2 regions of the Psychromonas sp. L1A2 genome follow, and region 1 is predicted to be linked to the other one. Evidence: predicted binding sites of a transcription regulator. Region 1 holds the regulator's gene; the other holds the start of a gene.
The links. Region 1 encodes LexA, which represses DNA repair genes until DNA is damaged. Its sites were predicted from a motif close to TACTGTATNNNNATACAGTA; they were not measured.

Region 1 (15,860 bases):
AAGCAGATGATTTAGTCATTGAACTAAATGGGGTCGATTTAACCGATATAACTCAAGCATTAGGCTTAATGAAAGAGTTCCCTACCATGACGGAAATGAGCTTAACGGTTGATCGTGATGGTGAGTTAAATGAGTTATTTATTAGTATTCCATAATATAAAAGCAAGTATAAAAATAAGTTTAGACAACTAAACTACTAATAACAGTCGTTTATTAACTAATGACTATATACAGAAATATGTAAAAATGAGGTTGGTGTAATGATTTTAGGGATTAAGAAAAAACTGGTCAGACTAATAGGGGCCAGTGTTTTTATTTTACTTTCACAGTCCACTCTAGTGCAAGCGGCTGAGTTTTCAGCAAGTTTTAAAAATGCCGATCTTAATGAGTTTATTAATATTGTTGGTAAAAACTTACAGAAAACAATTATCTTGGATCCTGCTGTACGAGGTAAAATTAATGTACGTAGTTATGACCTTCTTAATGAAAAGCAATATTATCAATTCTTTTTAAATGTATTAGAAGTTTATGGTTTTGCTGTCGTTGAAATGGATAATGGCATCCTTAAAGTTATTAAATCGAAAGATGCCAAAGTAGCCGCCATTCCTGTTATTGATGATGGTAATCAATACAAAGGTGATGAAATGGTTACGCGCGTTGTGCCCGTCATCAATGTCTCAGTAAGAGAATTAGCGCCTTTATTACGTCAACTTAATGATAGTGCTGGCGGTGGTAATGTTGTGCATTACGATCCTTCAAATGTAATTATGATCACTGGGCGTGCTGCGGTTGTTAACCGTTTAGTCAAAATTATTCAGCGTGTTGATAGGGCCGGTGACCAAGAAGTTGATATTGTTAAGCTAGAGTTTGCTAGTGCCTTAGATATGGTGAATATGATCAACTCTATTCAACAAACATCTACTAGTTCAAAAAATAGCTCTACTAGTGTGCTTAAACCTCGCTTAGTGGCTGATGAAAGAACTAATTCAGTTATTATTAGTGGAGAACCAAATACGCGAGCACGTGTTATTAAGCTAGTTAAATCATTAGATAACGAATTAAAAAATAATGGTAATACACGTGTTTTTTATCTGAAATATGCCAACGCCAAAGAGGTTGTTCAGGTGTTAAGTGGTGTTAGTCAAGGTCTTGAAGAAGCAGGTAAATCATCTAACTCAACAAATAAACAACCGAATGTAAATATTCAAGCGCATGATGCGACTAATTCAATTATCATTTCTGCACAACCCGCGTTAATGTCATCATTAAGCAGCATTATTCATCAGCTTGATATTCGTAGAGCGCAAGTATTAGTTGAAGCCATTATCGTTGAAGTATCTGAAGGTGACGGTGTAAATTTAAGTGTGCAATGGGCTTCTACTTCAGGTCTTGGTACTCAGTTTAATGATAACGGAGCTTCTATTGGTGAATTAGCAGCAGGTGCTTATGCTATTGATAATGATTCAGATGATTTTGAAGATTTAGCCTCAACTATTTCTTCAATTTCAGGTGGAATTGCTGGTTATGTTGGTAGTGATTGGGCTGCGATTTTACAAGCCTTAAGCAGTACTAGTACATCAAATATTCTGGCAACACCAAGTTTAACAACACTCGATAATCAAGAAGCTAGTTTCATTGTTGGTGATGAAGTACCTGTACTAACAGGTTCTACATCTAGCTCAACAAATGCCAATCCTTTCCAAACAATTGAACGTAAAGAAGTTGGTATTAAGCTGAAAGTGACACCTCAAATCAATGAAGGTGACTCGGTGCAGATGGTCATTGAGCAAGAAGTGTCGAGTATCCAAGGACAAACCTCTGTGGATGTTGTTTTTGCAACCCGTTCAGTTAAAACCACTGTGTTAGCAAAATCAGGCGAAACCATCGTTATTGGTGGGTTAATTGATGAAGAAGTTAATGAGTCCGTTGATAAAGTGCCTATCTTAGGTGATATCCCTTATATCGGTTGGTTATTCCGTTCGACTAAAAGCAGTACTGAAAAACGTAACTTAATGATCTTTTTACGTGCAACCATTATTCGTGATGACCAAACGATGAGAGAATTAAGCCAGCGTAAGTATAGCTTAATGCGAGAAGTGCAACTTGGTGAAGATGAAAAAGGCATTGCTTTAATGCCTGATAGTAATGTGCCTCTTCTACCTGAATGGGGACAACCAGTTGAAATTGATCCTGAGACTTTTATAGGGCATTCTGATGCTTTTATTGATAAAAAAGTTGAAAGTGTAATTAAAGAAGCGGATCGACCAATATGAGTGATTTAAGCGATGTTGATGCTGCGATTGTTGATCCGGAGGTCGTTGAATTTACGCCTTCGGGACAATTGCCTTTTGCTTTTTCTAAAAAGCATGAGCTCGTTATGTCTCACGATGGTAAAAGTAGTGCGCTATGTTTTAAGCAAGTGCCTACTGTAGATTTATTAGTAGAAGCTAGACGAGTTATTGGACACTCCTTTACTACTCAGCAGGTCGATGATGAAACCTTTGACCGACTTGTTGCCCGTGCTTATCAATCATCATCATTGGAAGCGCAACAATTAATGCAAGACTTGGGAGCTGATGATTTCTTTACGTTAGCTGAAGAGTTACCCTCGGACGACGATTTATTAGAAGCCGAAGATGATGCGCCGATCATTAAGTTGATTAATGCGATGTTAGGCGAAGCGATTAAAGAAGAAGCCTCAGATATCCATATCGAAACCTTTGAACAAACATTAGTTATTCGTTTTCGTATTGACGGTGTATTACGTGAAATATTGAAACCGCAACGTAAATTAGCGGCTTTATTGGTTTCACGTATCAAAGTAATGGCAAAGCTTGATATTGCAGAGAAACGTATCCCACAAGATGGCCGTATTTCATTACGTATCGGTGGTCGAGCGGTTGATGTTCGTGTGTCAACTATGCCTGCTAGCCATGGCGAGCGTGTTGTATTACGTTTATTAGATAAAAATGCAGTTAAATTAGATTTATCAACGCTTGGTATGACTAAGCAAAACCATATTTTATTGCAAAACCTCATTCATAAACCACACGGTATTATCCTTGTTACTGGTCCTACTGGCTCGGGTAAAAGTACCACTCTCTATGCGGGTTTATTAGAAATTAATTCTAGAGATAGGAATATATTAACCGTCGAAGACCCGATTGAGTATTCCATTGACGGTATCGGTCAAACACAAGTTAATACAAAGGTTGATATGACCTTTGCGCGGGGTCTGCGTGCTATTTTACGGCAAGACCCTGATGTTGTTATGATTGGTGAGATCCGAGACCTTGAGACTGCGGAAATATCAGTACAAGCCAGCTTAACAGGTCACTTAGTATTATCTACCTTACATACTAATACGGCCGTTGGTGCGGTAACCCGTTTACGTGATATGGGGGTAGAACCTTTCCTTTTATCCTCAAGTATTCTTGGTGTGTTAGCGCAGCGTTTAGTGCGACGGTTATGTCCGAAATGTAAAGCGGCTCATCCAGCGAGTGCTTCTGAAAAAGTTATTTTAGGTAAAGCTGAAAACGAAGAAGCTATTATTTATCGACCTGCTGGTTGCCATAATTGTAATCATACAGGCTATCGAGGACGTACAGGTATTCATGAATTATTAGTGGTGAATGAAGTGGTACGTGAATTAATTCATACTGGTGCTGGCGAACAAGCCATTGAACGTGAAATACGTAAAACCTCTCAGAGTATTCGAGACGATGGACTACAGAAAGTCTTAGTGGGTTTGACTACGTTAGAAGAAATCTTACGTGTAACTAGAGAGGATTAGTGTGGCTACTTTTTCTTATAAAGCGCTAGACGCAAAAGGTAAACAAAAAAAAGGGACTCAAGAGGCTGACTCTGCGCGTATGTTACGACAACAATTACGTAATGCAGGGATGACTCCGTTAGAAGTAGAGGCTATTTCAGTTAAGCGTAAAAAAGCAGGTAAGAGCTTTCTTCAAAGCAAAATTAAAACCGCTGATCTTGCTTTAATTACGCGTCAATTATCTACCTTAGTTGCTTCCTCTATTCCTATTGAAGAATCATTACAAGCCGTTGCAGATCAATGTGATAAACCAAAAATAAAAGATATGATCTCATCGGTTCGTGGGGGCGTGATTGAAGGACATAGTCTCGCTGATAGTATGCGTAGTTATCCGATGATCTTCGATAACTTATTCTGTGCAATGGTTGCCGCCGGTGAAAAATCAGGACATTTAGAAAAAGTATTAGATCGGCTCGCTGATTACGCTGAGCAACGACAAGAAATGAAAAGTAAAATGATGCAAGCTTTGATCTATCCGATCGTTTTAACGCTTGTTGCTATATCGGTTGTGGCTATTTTATTGACCTCTGTTGTGCCTCAAGTTGTTGGACAGTTTCAACATATGGGAGCAGATCTTCCTGGCTCGACTACTTTTTTGATTGCCGCTAGTGATGCGGTAAGTGCTTATGGTTTCTATTTTGTTGTTCTGTGTATTATTGCTTCTTTACTGTTTAAACAGTATCTCAAAAAAGCCAAGAACCAATTACGATTTGATCGCTATTTATTAACTGTGCCTGTTGTTGGTAAAGTTGCAAATGAATTAAATACCGCTCGTTTTGCAAGAACATTGAGTATTTTAAACAGTAGTGCTGTTCCATTACTGGATGCTATGAGTATTGCAGGGGATGTGTTAAGTAACCAATACATTCGTTTAAAAGTAGGTGAAGCTGCCGAACGTGTTCGTGAAGGGACAAGTTTAGGTAGGGCATTAGAAAGTACTAAGCTATTTCCTCCTATGATGTTACATATGATCATGAGTGGTGAGCGTAGCGGTGAATTAGGCAATATGTTGGAACGATCTGCAGATAATCAAGACAAACAGTTTTCAGCACAAGTAACATTAGCGTTGGGTTTATTTGAACCTGCACTGGTTATTTCGATGGCCTGTGTTGTTTTGTTTATTGTTGCTGCTATTTTACAGCCTATTTTGGCACTTAATAATATGGTATCAGGTTAGCTGAGCCATTTGTTTTATATAATAAAAAAGGATTAAAGAGTGAGAAATTTCAAATCAACTACTCAACAAAAAGGTTTTACTTTATTAGAAATCATGGTGGTTATCGTGATTTTAGGTGTACTAGCAGCCATGGTTGTTCCTAATTTAATCGGTAATAAAGATAAAGCTGATATTCAAAAAGTAAAATCTGATGTAGTGGCATTAGAAAATGCATTAGATATGTATAAATTAGACAATAGTATTTACCCTACAACTGACCAAGGTTTAGAAGCATTAGTTACAGAGCCAAGTTCTACTCCATCACCACGTAACTACCGAGAAGATGGTTACATTAAGCGTCTTCCTCAAGACCCTTGGGGAAATGACTACGTGTTAAATAGTCCAGGTGAAAAAGGAAAAGTCGATATTCTTTCTGTTGGTCTTGATGGTGAAGAAGGGACTGATGATGACATCGGTAACTGGAACTTAAATGACAAATAATAGTTTATATTATTAATGTTGATAACGATGCGTAAAGCACAAGGGTTTACTCTCTTAGAAATCATGCTTGTTATGTTATTAATGGGGATGATTTCTGTTGGTGTAGTAATGACTTTACCCAGTTCAGGTAGTACTGCCCAAGGTAGCCAATGGCATGCGCAACGTTTTAGTACGTTATTACAACTTGCCCAAGATCAGGCGTTAATATTAAACACTGAATTTGGCATCCAATTTAATGAGCAAGGCTATACATTTGCTTCGTATGACGTTAATAAAAGACAATGGTTACCACTGATTAATTCTCGTATCGAAGCCGATGTAATACTCCCTGATACTGTGATTGCTGAATATAACTTAGCGGGTAGTGTTTGGGGTGAACTTGAAGCTGCACAAAGTGCGGTTAATGATGATTCATTCATCGATGAGTCATATACAGTGGATATTGGAGAAGAACAGGAAAGTACTATTCAGCCGAGTGTGTATGTTATGTCCAGTGGTGAAGTGACCCCTTTTAGTTATCAATTTTCTAATGTCGGTGACGAAGAACATACTGTCACTGTTAAAGTCGCCATGACTGGCTTAATCGAAATATTAAGTGAGTAGTAGCATGACAAAACAAATTAATAATAAACACTCTCTCAACAATAAAAGCGGTATGACATTATTAGAAGTCATGTTGGCACTAGTGATTCTTGCAACAGCTGGATTGGCAGTTATGCAAGCCGCATCTCAATCTTTAAATAATCAAAATTATTTACAACAAAAAACATTTGCTACTTGGATAGCAAGTAATCGTCTTGCCGAATTGAAATTAGAAGAAAAGTGGCCTGGTTTGGCTTGGGTTAGAGAAGAAGTAGAGTTTGCCGGTGTTAAATGGTATTTACGCTATGAAGGAGTAGAGACAGCGAACTCAAGATTTAGAGCATTAGATGTAGAAGTGAGTGACAGAAAAGATGGCCAAGCTCTTGGTTACATAAGGACTTATGTTGCTAAACAATAGAAACTATCAGTATAAAAAAAATAGTGGTTTCACACTTATTGAGCTGTTGATTGCTATTGCTATTTTTGCAGTGTTAAGTTTTGCTGCTTATCAGATTTTACAGGGTGTTTTACGTAGTGGTGAAATTAGTAAAGAACATGACCACAACTTAGTTGAAATTCAACGAGGTATGCTATTGATTGAGCGAGATTTTGTGCAAATGGTTGCAAGGGCCTCTCGTACTGGCAGTACTGACGATGAAAACTTACAAGTTTTATATGCAGGAAAAAATACCTTAGATTCAGATTATCAAGGTATTGAATTTAATCGCTTAGGCTGGGCTAACCCTCTTAATTTATTGCCTCGATCAAATATTTTACGTGTTGGCTATCGAGTGCAAGAAGGGCAGTTACAGCGTTTATATTATTTACACCCTGATACCATATCGGGCAAAGAACCTGAACAGCAAGTAATTCTCCATGATATTGAAAACTTAACCTTTAGATTCTGGGGTGACGATTGGGTAAGCTCATGGAACTCCTCTTCAGAAATACCAACAGGTATTGAAATTACTATTACTAGTAAGCATTATGGTGAGTTAAGACGTGTTTTTATATTGCCTAATAGTGTGGTGGGTGATTAATGACTAGCCATAAAAAACAAGCAGGCATTGCATTAATTACAGTATTACTGGTTTTGGCTATTATGGTAACGATCGCTGCGACTATGACTGGCAGAATGACAGCTAGTTTATTACGTACTGAAGGGCTCAACTATTCTGAAAAAATTTATTGGTATGGACAAGCAACTATAGAGCTTGGTCGTATGATTTTAGAGAGTGACTTTGAAGATAGTGAAGTGATCAGTTTAGATCAAACTTGGGCGACACCTGATCTGGTTTTTCCTGTCGATGAAGGCACTATCACTGGGAATATTGTTGATTATCGTAGTTGTTTTAATATTAATGCGCTTTCAGTAGAAGAGGAAGACGATACTGAACCATTAGCTTTGACTCAATTTAAACTACTGCTAAATGCTTTAGAGGTTGAGGACTTTAGTGTTGATGTTATTGCAGAGTCAACTCGAGATTGGCTTGATAATAATGATACCGTCGATGAGTCAGAAGGTGCAGAAGATAGATATTATGAAGCTCAAAATGTCCCTCATTTAGCGGCCAATGATTTGATGGTTGATATCTCTGAGTTAAGAGCTGTACAAGGAGTGACGGGTAATATTTATGATCATATAAAAAGACACTTGTGTGCTTTACCCACGTCAGAACAATTGATTAATGTTAATACGGTCAAACAAGATAAAGCCGAGGTTTTATATGCTTTATTTCCAGAAGAACTAGGTTTATCAATAGAAGACTTTCAAGACTTATTAAATGATAGACCTACTAGTGGCTGGAGTTCGGTCGCAGACTTTTTAGAGACAGATTTGTTAACAGATAAAATAATACCGGAAGACGTACAATCACAATTAAGTGTAACCAGCGATTATTTTCAATTATACGGGTCAGCAGAGTTTGATGATCGAACAATTGCATTAAAGTCATTATTTAAAGTAGAAGATGAGGAAGCAACTACGGTTCGTTTCCAATTTGCAGGAATAGAAGACATGGTAGGAAATGGAGATGCGCAGTGAGTGAACAATTAATTATTCGCCTAGCAAGTGAAGCACATCAAACTATTCATTGGTTGATTTGGTCTGATAGTGAAAAAGAGATCATTGCTTCTGGTGATTTAGAAAATGCTCAAGACCTACAATTGTTAACTGAAAAAGCACAGTCACGAAAAGTGATTTGTTTAGTGCCTAGTGTAGATGTCACCTTAAAATCAGTGGTGATAAAAGGCAATTTTACGCGTCAAATGCAACAAGCTTTACCTTATATGCTTGAAGATGATTTAGCCAGTGATGTGGATAAACTACATTTTTCAGTATTGGCTAAAAAAACTGATTTAGTTGATGTTGCTATCTGTTTTAAAAGCAAATTACAAATGTGGTTAGATTGGTTAGCTGATGCAGATATTTTTTGTCAGCGATTACTACCAGAAGCGTTAGCGTTACCATTACCAGAAGAGCATGAATGGCAAGCGTTACAATTAGAAAAACAATGGCTGATACGTGAAAGCGTATACCAAGGTTGGAGTTGTGATAGTGAAATGCTCAATGATATTTTACAGCTACGTCTATCAGATAATCCACAACAAATTATTAAAAGTTATAGCCCTGTACCTAAGCATTCATTCGGACAATGGCAAGCTGAGCAAGCGATGTTACCGATGCAATTATTAGCAGAAGGTTGTTTTCAACATTCTTTCAACCTGTTAACCGGTGAATTTTCAGTTAAGAAAGAAAGAAATTTACAATTGTATAAATGGAAAGCGCCAGCGATCGCGGCGTTAGTATTATTTGTTCTGCTATTAGTTAACTTATTTGTACAAACAGAGCAAATAGATAAACAAACCTTACAAGTGAAAGGGCAAGTCGAGACGGTGTATAAACAAGCTTTTCCTGAACAAAGTCCTTTAAGATATAGCCGTATTAAGAAAAAGTTAAAGGGATTATTAGCTAACGCATCAATTACAGAGCAAGATTCTGGGCTATTGATTATGTTAAATGACCTTCTTCCTAGTTTAAAGGCTGTACCAAGTTTACAAATATCAACGTTAAAATTTAATGGTAAAAATCAAGAAATTAGCTTAGCGATTAGTGCGGATAGTTTTCAAGCTTTTGAGCAGTTTTCGTCAAAAATACCAACACAATATAGCTTTAAGCAAGGTGCATTAAGTAACAATAAAAATCGCATTAGTGGTGTTGTGACTGTAGGGGTAAAATAATGTTTGAAGAAATCAAAGATTGGTGGGAAAACACCACTGAAAGAGAACAAAGATTAACGATTATTTCTGCCGTGGTTGTTTTTATCGCTGTCGTCTATTTTCTTTTATGGCAACCACTAGCTAATAATTTAGCGATTAGCCAGCAGAAACTAAATAGTGCTCAACAAACTTTACAATGGGTTGAAGTTAATTCAAATAAAATTATTGCTGCTGGACTGATTGACACCCAAACGGGAACACCACAAAATTTATCACAGCTTATTAATAGTACAGCTAAACGCAATCAGATTAATATCGCACGTATCCAAAGTCGTAATGGAACAGTTGATCTTTCTATAAACCAAATTGAATTTAATCAATTTATAGAGTGGATAACCGTATTGCAAAATCAACATAACGTACAGATTGCGAGTGTTGATATAAGCCAAGATAAAGTTCAAGGCATGATTAAAGTTAGTCGCTTATCATTAAGTTATTAGAGTTAAATTCAAGCATAATAAAGGTTTCAAATGAAATTTAAAATCGCCATTTTGGTCGTATTCGTTTACTTAATTACTTTAGTGGTTAATTTGCCTTTGGCTGTTGTGGTTGATTGGCTTCCTAGAGGAGCGATTAAAGTTAATAATGCCACAGGTACGATCTGGAAAGGGCAAGCCAAGCAAATTGTAGTTAACCGTAAATTGCGCTTTGATAATGTAAAATGGGATGTGCAGTTAATGGCATTACTTACATTAAACCTAGAGGCCGATGCTTCATTTAACAACGGTTCTCAAGCTATGTCTGGTAAAGGTATTGTTCGTTATGGTTTTTCAGGGATAAGCGCATCAAATGTTATTTTAGATTTAAGTTCAAAAGAATTATTAACATTATTGCCAATGCGTTTGCCGGCTAAAATTTCAGGAGATTTTTCCGCAGTCATTAAAGAATTCACACAAGGCAAACCCTATTGTGAACAATTACAAGGTAACGTACTTTGGCAAAATGCTGTCGTATCTAGTCAGTTAGGCGTAGTCAATTTAGCTTCTCCTACTGTTGATCTCGGATGTGATAATGGTGAGGTTACGGCATTTGTTACTCAAGAGTCAGATGAATTAGCAACAACCTTAGATATTAGTTTAGGCGAAGGCGGCATATATAAGTTAAATGGAGAGATTCAAGGAACCGATAAGTTGGCTCCTTCGATTGCTAAATCATTAACGTGGATTGGCCCAAAAAACGAAAGTGGGGCAACGACACTTAGCTTTAGTGGACAACTTTAAGTAATGAATTAATAGAGTATTGTTGGGTCATTATTTAGCATTATTGGACTTTATTTCCTATCTAATAATAAAAAGAAGAGTCTTAACTAGTATTTAACCATGTATGGATATACACTGTGTTTGTTTACAGTTTATTATCGCGTGGAGATCCTAATGAAAGAGTTAACTAAACGCCAAGGCGAAGTCCTAGACGTAATAAAAGATCAAATTACAAAGACTGGCATGCCACCAACACGCGTGGAATTAGCAAGAATTCTAGGTTTTAAAAGTGCCAATGCAGCAGAAGAGCATTTAAAAGCATTAGCACGTAAAGGGGCGATTGAAATATTATCTGGCACATCTCGTGGTATTCGCGTTATTAGTGAGCATAAAGATAATGAAGCAGCCAACGAAGGCTTGCCTTTAATCGGTAAAGTAGCTGCCGGAGAGCCGATTTTAGCTCAAGAGCACGTTGAAACTCATTACAATGTTGATCCTACTTTATTTCATCCTGCGGCAGATTTTTTATTGCGTGTTCAGGGCGAAAGCATGAAAGATATTGGTATTATGGATGGTGATCTATTAGCTGTACATAAAACCCAAAATATCAATAATGGCCAAGTAGTTGTTGCAAGAGTTGAAGATGATGTAACCGTTAAACGCTTTTATCGTGATGGTAAGCAAATAACATTAAAAGCTGAAAATACATTATTCGATCCCATTAAGGTTGATTTAGAGTTTCAATCATTTGATATTGAAGGTATTGCAGTTGGTGTTATTCGTACTGCTGATTGGATGTAAACGTTTATCTATCTGCTTTGTAACTTAATCGCTTAAGTAAATGCAGTAAATAAATTAATAAAGCGAAGAAAATGCCAATAAATAGTTATTCTATTTATTGGCATTTTCATCACTTGCTTTGAGCAAATAGAGTAAAAAAATGAAACGTATAATAATTATATGCAGTATTGTAATCGTGGGTTTATTTTTTGCGTTAGGTGGATTAGAAGCCATTAATCTAAATGCTAAAAATGGTGATACATTTGAAACAGATAATAATGCTTTATTTTTAGCTAAACCGCGTATTATTTTAAATGAGTTTGCTTTTGAAAAAGCGGGAAAAGTTGCTTTTACAAATGAATCATTAAAAGGGAAATGGACGCTTTTCTTTGCTGGTTATACTTTTTGTCCTGATGTTTGCCCTACTACACTCGCTGATTTAGATCGTATTTATCCTAGTTTAACTAATGATGATAATACAACCACTCAAGTTGTATTTGTTTCTGTTGATCCTAATCGAGATAAAGCGGAACAACTCGCAGACTATGTTCATTATTTTAATAAAAACTTTATCGGTGTAACGAGCACACATAAACAACTATGGCCTTTTGTAACACAGCTTGGTTTAATTTATGGCATTGTTGAAGCGGGTGATACAGATGATTTTTATTTGGTCGATCACAGTGCATCTATTGTTTTAATTGACCCGGATGGAAAGTTGCATGCAACGTTTAAGTCTGTGCCTAATAAGCAAGGTATTAATAGCGTAGATATGGATTTAATGGTTGAAGATATTAAAGAATTACAGCAACAATATAATAATGAAATTAATCAATAGGGTAGCTAACATTGACCCGTTTTTAGAATAACCGCGCAGTTAACTAAGACTAAGCGGTTTATTCATCTTTAAGCGAAGAATTAACGTAACGTAGATTAAATTTTCTTTGTCCAAAATAAAGCACTGCCAAATTCTGGATCAAGTTGATAATCAGAAAAGCCTAAACGTTGGTAAGCTTTACAAGCAACTTCATTGCCACTCAATACTTCTAATGTGATTTTGCAACAATCACGAGCTTTAGCAATCTCTTCAATTTTTTCGAATAAATGTTGAGTTAATTTATTCCCTCTAAAATCACTATGTACAACGACATCATGAATATTAAATAACGGTTTACAGGCAAAAGTAGAAAAACCTTCAATGGCTGTTAATAAAGCAGCAGGCTTTTCACTACTAAAAATTAAAACGATAAAAATATCTGTTCGCTTTAGCAGTGTTGAGACTAAATTTTGTTTTGCAAAGTCATTAATATCTTCGCCACCGCCCATTGGATCACAAGCATAATGCGACATTAAACTAAGGTAAGCATCTGCGTGCTGTTTATTGTTTAAGTCAGCTACAACCGTTTGAATCTCTAACATCTTAATTCCTTTTATATCTGATAATTAATACTCTTTTTCAGTCTAACTAATGGGTTATATGGATACCAGTAAAAGCCTTATTTAAATTTTATGTTTTTAAATTCAATTTTAGTGTTAGACTTCTAGATGTCTAAATGAAAAATTCTAAAGGGAACAACTATGCCAATTCGTATTCCAGATGATTTACCCGCATCAAATATTTTAAAATCTGAAAATATTTTTACTATGTCTGAATCACGAGCTAGTCATCAGAATATTCGTCCACTGCGAGTATTAATTTTAAATTTAATGCCTAAAAAAATTGAAACTGAAACGCAAATAATGCGCTTATTATCAAATACACCGTTACAGGTTGATATTGAGTTATTGCGTGTTGATGCAAGAGCGAGTCGAAATACACCGCAAAAGCATCTCGATAAATTTTATGGTGACTTTGAGCGCATAAAAAGTCAGAAATGGGATGGGTTCATTATTACTGGTGCGCCGTTAGGTACAATTCCATTTGAAAACGTTTATTACTGGGATAAGTTTACTGAAATCGTAAACTGGTCTCGTCATAACGTGACTTCAACACTCTTTCTTTGCTGGGCTGCACAAGCGGCCTTAAAAATACTTTATGATTTAGAAAAAGTAACGAGAGACGATAAGTTATCTGGTATTTATTCTCATAATACTCACCATCATCAGCATCCACTTGTTAGAGGGTTTGATGACCAATTTTGGGCTCCTTTATCGCGCTATGCAGAATTTAATAGCAATGAGATTCAAAGTAAAACTGATTTAACCGTTTTTGCTGATGCACCAGATGCAGGTGTTTACTTAGCTGCGAGCCCGGATTGTCGTCAAGTATTTATTACTGGGCATCCAGAATACGATGCTCATACTTTAAGTAATGAATACTTAAGAGATATCGAAGAAGATTTGGAGCCTGTACTTCCAGTTAATTATTTTCCAAATGATGATGCCAATCAAGCACCTCGTGCCACTTGGCGTAGTCATGGAAATCTTTTATATAATAACTGGTTAAATTATTGTGTTTATCAGGTTACACCATATGATTTAACCGACTTGAAATAGCATATAATTATTATTTAAGATTTTTAATCATAATTACAACAATAAACTGGCAAAGATTAAAACCTATCCTATACTTATTTAGTGATAAATAAATAGCGAGGAGCTTAACGAATAAGTTGTTATAGAAATATAGATTATTTCGAAAAGGTTCTGTGAAGTTCACAGATTGGTTTTTAACATAGCGTTATTATTACGTGAAATACCATTATTTGGTTTTCACATTTTTTAATAAAAATAAGACGGAGGTATACAGTTATTTTAAATTTTACTCGTACCAGTGTTCTAAAATCATTAACTATTGAGTTGTTATACTAAGCGCTCAGCCCCTCTATAGGGAACATCTTGGATTTTAGGAATTAATGCTGGTTGTATTCAAATATACAGGAGCTTAATTATTATTACGTTTTATCATTTTATTAAAAGTAAGTGTCAGAGTTAGGAGTTTATTTTTTAAAACTCATTGCCAATGGGCGTTTCTAACACTTATTTTTATCGAATTAGATAGTGGATTATTTGTAAAGGTTTATTGGTAAGTAGTTAATTTTTTATGAATATCAATGATACTTTTAATAATCACAATTAAATTGTTCTTTTATTTTTAAAGCGAGCTACTTAGCTCGCTTTTTTATGTTTAATTATTGTCGATACTGATTTTTTCCATCATTTCCTCCTATTACAACTATCAAAAAATTCATAATTTATAACAGAATATTTCAAGACGTTATCCGCTTTGAAAGGGTTTGCTGATGACTTTTATGTTATTATACGAATTGGTTTTTATCTTAGAATAAGTAGCAGGGAACTCTATGTCAGTAAGCGATCGTGGTGCGTTGATTAAAGCACAACTAGAAAAACACATTCTTTTGATTGATGGTGGTATGGGCACCATGATCCAGGATCATAAATTTGAAGAAGCAGACTTTCGTGGCGAACGCTTTAAAGATTGGAATTCTGATTTAAAAGGTAATAATGATTTATTAGTGCTTACTCAGCCTGAAGTCATTGCCAATATACATCGAGAATACCTTGATGCTGGTGCAGATATTCTTGAAACCAATACATTTAATGCAACGACCATCGCAATGGCTGATTATGGAATGGAATCCATATCGGCAGAAATTAATTTACAAGCGGCTCGTATTGCCCGACGTGTTGCCGATGAAAAAACAGATGAAACACCTGATCGCCCTCGTTTTGTAGCAGGTGTATTAGGCCCAACAAACCGTACTTGTTCTATTTCTCCTGATGTTAATGATCCTGCTTATCGTAATGTTACCTTTGATGAATTAGTGGTTGCTTATATCGAATCAACTAAAGCCTTGATTAAAGGTGGTTGTGATTTAATTCTGATTGAAACTATTTTTGATACCTTAAATGCAAAAGCCGCTGTTTTTGCTGTTGAAACAGTATTTGAAGAGCTTGGTTATAAATTACCATTGATGATTTCCGGCACAATTACGGATGCATCGGGTCGTACCTTATCAGGCCAAACGACTGAAGCTTTTTACAATTCCCTACGCCATGCTGAACCACTTACTTTTGGTTTAAACTGTGCGTTAGGTCCTGACGAATTACGTCAATACATTCAAGAAATGTCGCGTATTTCAGAAACCTATGTTTCTGCTCACCCTAATGCTGGTTTACCGAATGCCTTTGGTGAATATGATTTAGAAGCTGACGAAATGACAGTTCATATTAAAGAATGGGCTGAAAGTGGCTTCTTAAATCTAGTGGGTGGCTGTTGTGGTACTACACCTGCACATATTAAAGCTATGGCTGATGCGGTTGCTGATATCAAGCCTCGTCAATTACCAGAAATTGAAATAGCGTGTCGCTTAAGTGGTCTTGAAGCATTAACCATTCGTCATGATTCCCTATTTCAAAACGTCGGTGAGCGAACTAATGTAACGGGCTCAGCACGTTTCAAGCGTTTGATTAAAGATGAATTATACGATGAAGCACTTGAAGTTGCGTTACATCAAGTAGAAGCCGGCGCTGATATTATCGATATCAACATGGATGAAGCGATGCTTGA
Region 2 (3,128 bases), on a different contig from region 1:
TTGGGTTGGCTCATTTTTTAAAGAAGGTACGCTACGAAAAGCAGCACTAGCTGCAAGTGAAGAACTTCGTGAACTGGTCAAAACCACTTTGCCCAATCAAGAAAAAATTAAATGTATTGTTGAAGTAGGCGTTGTTTATGAACAGGTATTGAACAATATTAAAAAGTTAAAAATTGACTTGGTTGTATTAGGGGCACATAAACCGAATGTGATCGACCGATTAATTGGGCCAAATGCCTCAAGAATTGTGCGTAAATCTCCTGCATCAACCTTGGTGATTAGATTAGATTAGATTAAATTAATTTAATTGGTTAGTGTTGGCGTAATAAGGCTGAGTTAGTTTTTATTTCAATCTAAAAGCAACTCAGCCGACTTCAGCTTGTGTTGCTTATTTGACATTTTCTCTGGAATAATCAACGACACTTAACAAACGAATTGCATTGTTTATCTGAATTTAAGAAAGGTTAAAAGTCTAACTTAAGTTGTTGTTCTTTTACTTCAGGTTTTAACATGACACTGAGGCCAAGCAATCTAATCTCTCTACCTTTTTGCCTTTGAAGTATTTCTTGCAGAAGTTCACGAAAATGGGCGAGATCTAATTGCGTTTGTACATGCTCTATCGTTGTTAATTGAAAGTCAGCGAACTTTACCTTAATGCCCTGCTTTGTGATCTCTTTCGATGGAGAAGCTCGCTCTAATCGTTTATCTAATTCATGATAAAGCTTTTGTTCAATGAACTCCCAGCACTGATCGAAAGTAGAAATATTAGTTGAAAAGGTACGCTCCACGCCGACTGATTTACGTTCACGTTCAGTGATCACTTCTCGATTATCGATACCATGGCTATAATTCCATAATGACAAGCCCATACGACCATATTTTCTCAGTAATTCACGATAATCGGTATGTTTAATATCTTCACAAAGGTAGAAATTGCCTTGGTGAAGCTTCTTTAAACTCACCTTTCCTACACCTGGTATTTTCTCTAAGGGTAGCATATCAATGACGCCTTGAACTTCATTCGGCGGGATCACAAATTGCCCATCAGGTTTATTCATATCTGACGCGACTTTGGCCAAAAATTTAATAGGGGCAACACCTGCTGAAGCTGTCAGGTTCAATTCATTACGGATATCATTTCTAATCGCTTCTGCAATCAATGTCGCTGAACCATGTAATTGTTTGCAATCTGTTACGTCTAGAAAGGCTTCATCTAATGATAACGGCTCAATGATTTGAGTGTAGCGTAAAAAAATGGCTCGAATCTGTTTAGAAATGTCTTTATAAACTTGCATACGCCCCGGTACCACGGTTAAGTGGGGGCATAATTTTAAAGCTTGGGAAGTTGGCATTGCTGAATGCACACCATATTTACGTGCATCATAGTTACATGTGCTTATTACACCACGTTGAAGTGTGCTGCCTCCGACGGCAAGCGGAATGCCTCTGTAATTGGGCTCATCGCGCATCTCGACAGATGCAAAAAATGAGTCCATATCAATATGTACAATTTTACGTTGAACCTGAACTTTAGAGGTCACCTTATTTTTAGGGAGGATCACATCAGCACACATATTAGGGCAACCTTAAGACATAAAAGTAAGATGGCTATTTAACAACCTCTTAAATTGCATTTTCATCTACTTTAAACCTGTTTATTTATCCAGTTAATTTTATGGTAATAATCAAAAATTACAAGTACAAATAAAAATTGTATGCTACGTTTGACATTACCCTTAGGGGAAGGGTTAGGCTTTATCTATCAAATAACTATTCAGTAATTTCTGAGTAGACATTAAGCCGGAGGTAACTTCTATGACAGCACTACAACAAGTAACATTTCCCGTTTATGGAATGAACTGCGCATCATGTGCGAGCAAATTAACCACTGCTTTTAATGAGATTGACGGCATTGAAGCCAACGTGAATATCACTTTAGAAAAAGCGACACTCTCTATTGATGAAGCAGCATTAGCCACTCCGATAGCAACTGAAGTTGTATCGGTATTACAAAAAAAGGGTTATCAAACTGATTATCAACAAATCAGTTTTGAAGCTGATTGGTCATGTTCAAGTTGTGTTGAAACCACCTTGAATGCCCTTAAAAAACATCCATTAGTTCTGGATGTTAAAGCAAACTTTGCAACACAAATGGTTTACATTGAAACCTTAGAAAGCTTTATTAATGATCAATTTATTGAACAGTTAATCGCGTTAAGTCCTTATAAGTTAACACGTAAAATTGCAATTACTTCACAACAACAATTACAGAAAAAACAACAACAAGAACAAAAAAAGCAACAACAAGAAAAATTAAGTCTAGCGTTCGCTGTTTTATTAAGTTTGCCATTTTGGTTAGCAATGATAAACATGGTGTTTAGTGACACGCCATTGTTAGCACCTTGGTTAGAATTAGCATTAGCAACACCACTGCAATTTATTGTTGGGGCTCGCTTTTATAAAGGCGCTTGGAATAGTATCAAAAATTTCTCGGCTAATATGGATGTATTAGTTGTTTTAGGCACCTCAGCAGCTTACTTCTTCAGTCTTTATATGCTGTTAGAAGGCAGTACTGCCCATCTTTATTTTGAAACCAGTGCATTAGTCATTGTGTTGATTCGTTTAGGTAAATATTTAGAGTTTCGCGCTAAGCAAGCGAGTAGCAAAGCCGTCAGTGCCTTAAGTCAATTACAAGCGATCGATGCATTAGTTAAAAAAGGTAAAGAATTTAAACGTGTATTAATTGAACATGTGCAAGTTAATGACCTGATACAAATTGCAGCAGGCGATAAAGTCCCTGTTGACGGTGTGATTGTTGAAGGTAGCAGTTATTTAGATGAAGCGTTATTAACAGGTGAAAGTCGTCCTATTTTAAAAAATATAGATGACGAAGTTTTTGCAGGCACACTCAATGGTGATGGTGTGTTATTAATGAAGAGTACCGCCGTTAATGAGCAAACTAAGTTGCACCAAATAATACAGCTTGTTGAATCCGCTCAAATGAGTAAAGCCCCTATTTTGCAGTTAGTCGATAAAATAAGTTCTATTTTTGTACCGATCGTTTTAGGTATTGCAGTTATTACTTTTGGTGCTTGGTGGTTCGTCGGTGGCGACTTTGAACAAGCCTT

Region 2: dinB (DNA polymerase IV) is a predicted target of LexA. The motif match lies at 1,650-1,669, and genes of this name have one in related genera.

The regions. Positions count from the first base shown of each region.
Region 1 covers NZ_WUAG01000002.1:1,823,191-1,839,050, forward strand. The annotation lists gene gspC (type II secretion system protein GspC) at 1-155, shown strand, start outside; gene gspD (type II secretion system secretin GspD) at 261-2,273, shown strand; gene gspE (type II secretion system ATPase GspE) at 2,270-3,793, shown strand; gene gspF (type II secretion system inner membrane protein GspF) at 3,795-5,009, shown strand; gene gspG (type II secretion system major pseudopilin GspG) at 5,049-5,489, shown strand; gene gspH (type II secretion system minor pseudopilin GspH) at 5,517-6,092, shown strand; gene gspI (type II secretion system minor pseudopilin GspI) at 6,097-6,489, shown strand; gene gspJ (type II secretion system minor pseudopilin GspJ) at 6,476-7,111, shown strand; gene gspK (type II secretion system minor pseudopilin GspK) at 7,111-8,115, shown strand; gene gspL (type II secretion system protein GspL) at 8,112-9,311, shown strand; gene gspM (type II secretion system protein GspM) at 9,311-9,790, shown strand; gene GQR59_RS18380 (type II secretion system protein N) at 9,821-10,570, shown strand; gene lexA (transcriptional repressor LexA) at 10,724-11,350, shown strand; gene GQR59_RS18390 (SCO family protein) at 11,490-12,167, shown strand; gene GQR59_RS18395 (GNAT family N-acetyltransferase) at 12,263-12,748, opposite strand; gene metA (homoserine O-acetyltransferase MetA) at 12,908-13,825, shown strand; gene metH (methionine synthase) at 14,632-15,860, shown strand, end outside.
Region 2 covers NZ_WUAG01000001.1:2,388,886-2,392,013, forward strand. The annotation lists gene GQR59_RS10095 (universal stress protein) at 1-292, shown strand, start outside; gene dinB (DNA polymerase IV) at 465-1,574, opposite strand; gene GQR59_RS10105 (heavy metal translocating P-type ATPase) at 1,816-3,128, shown strand, end outside.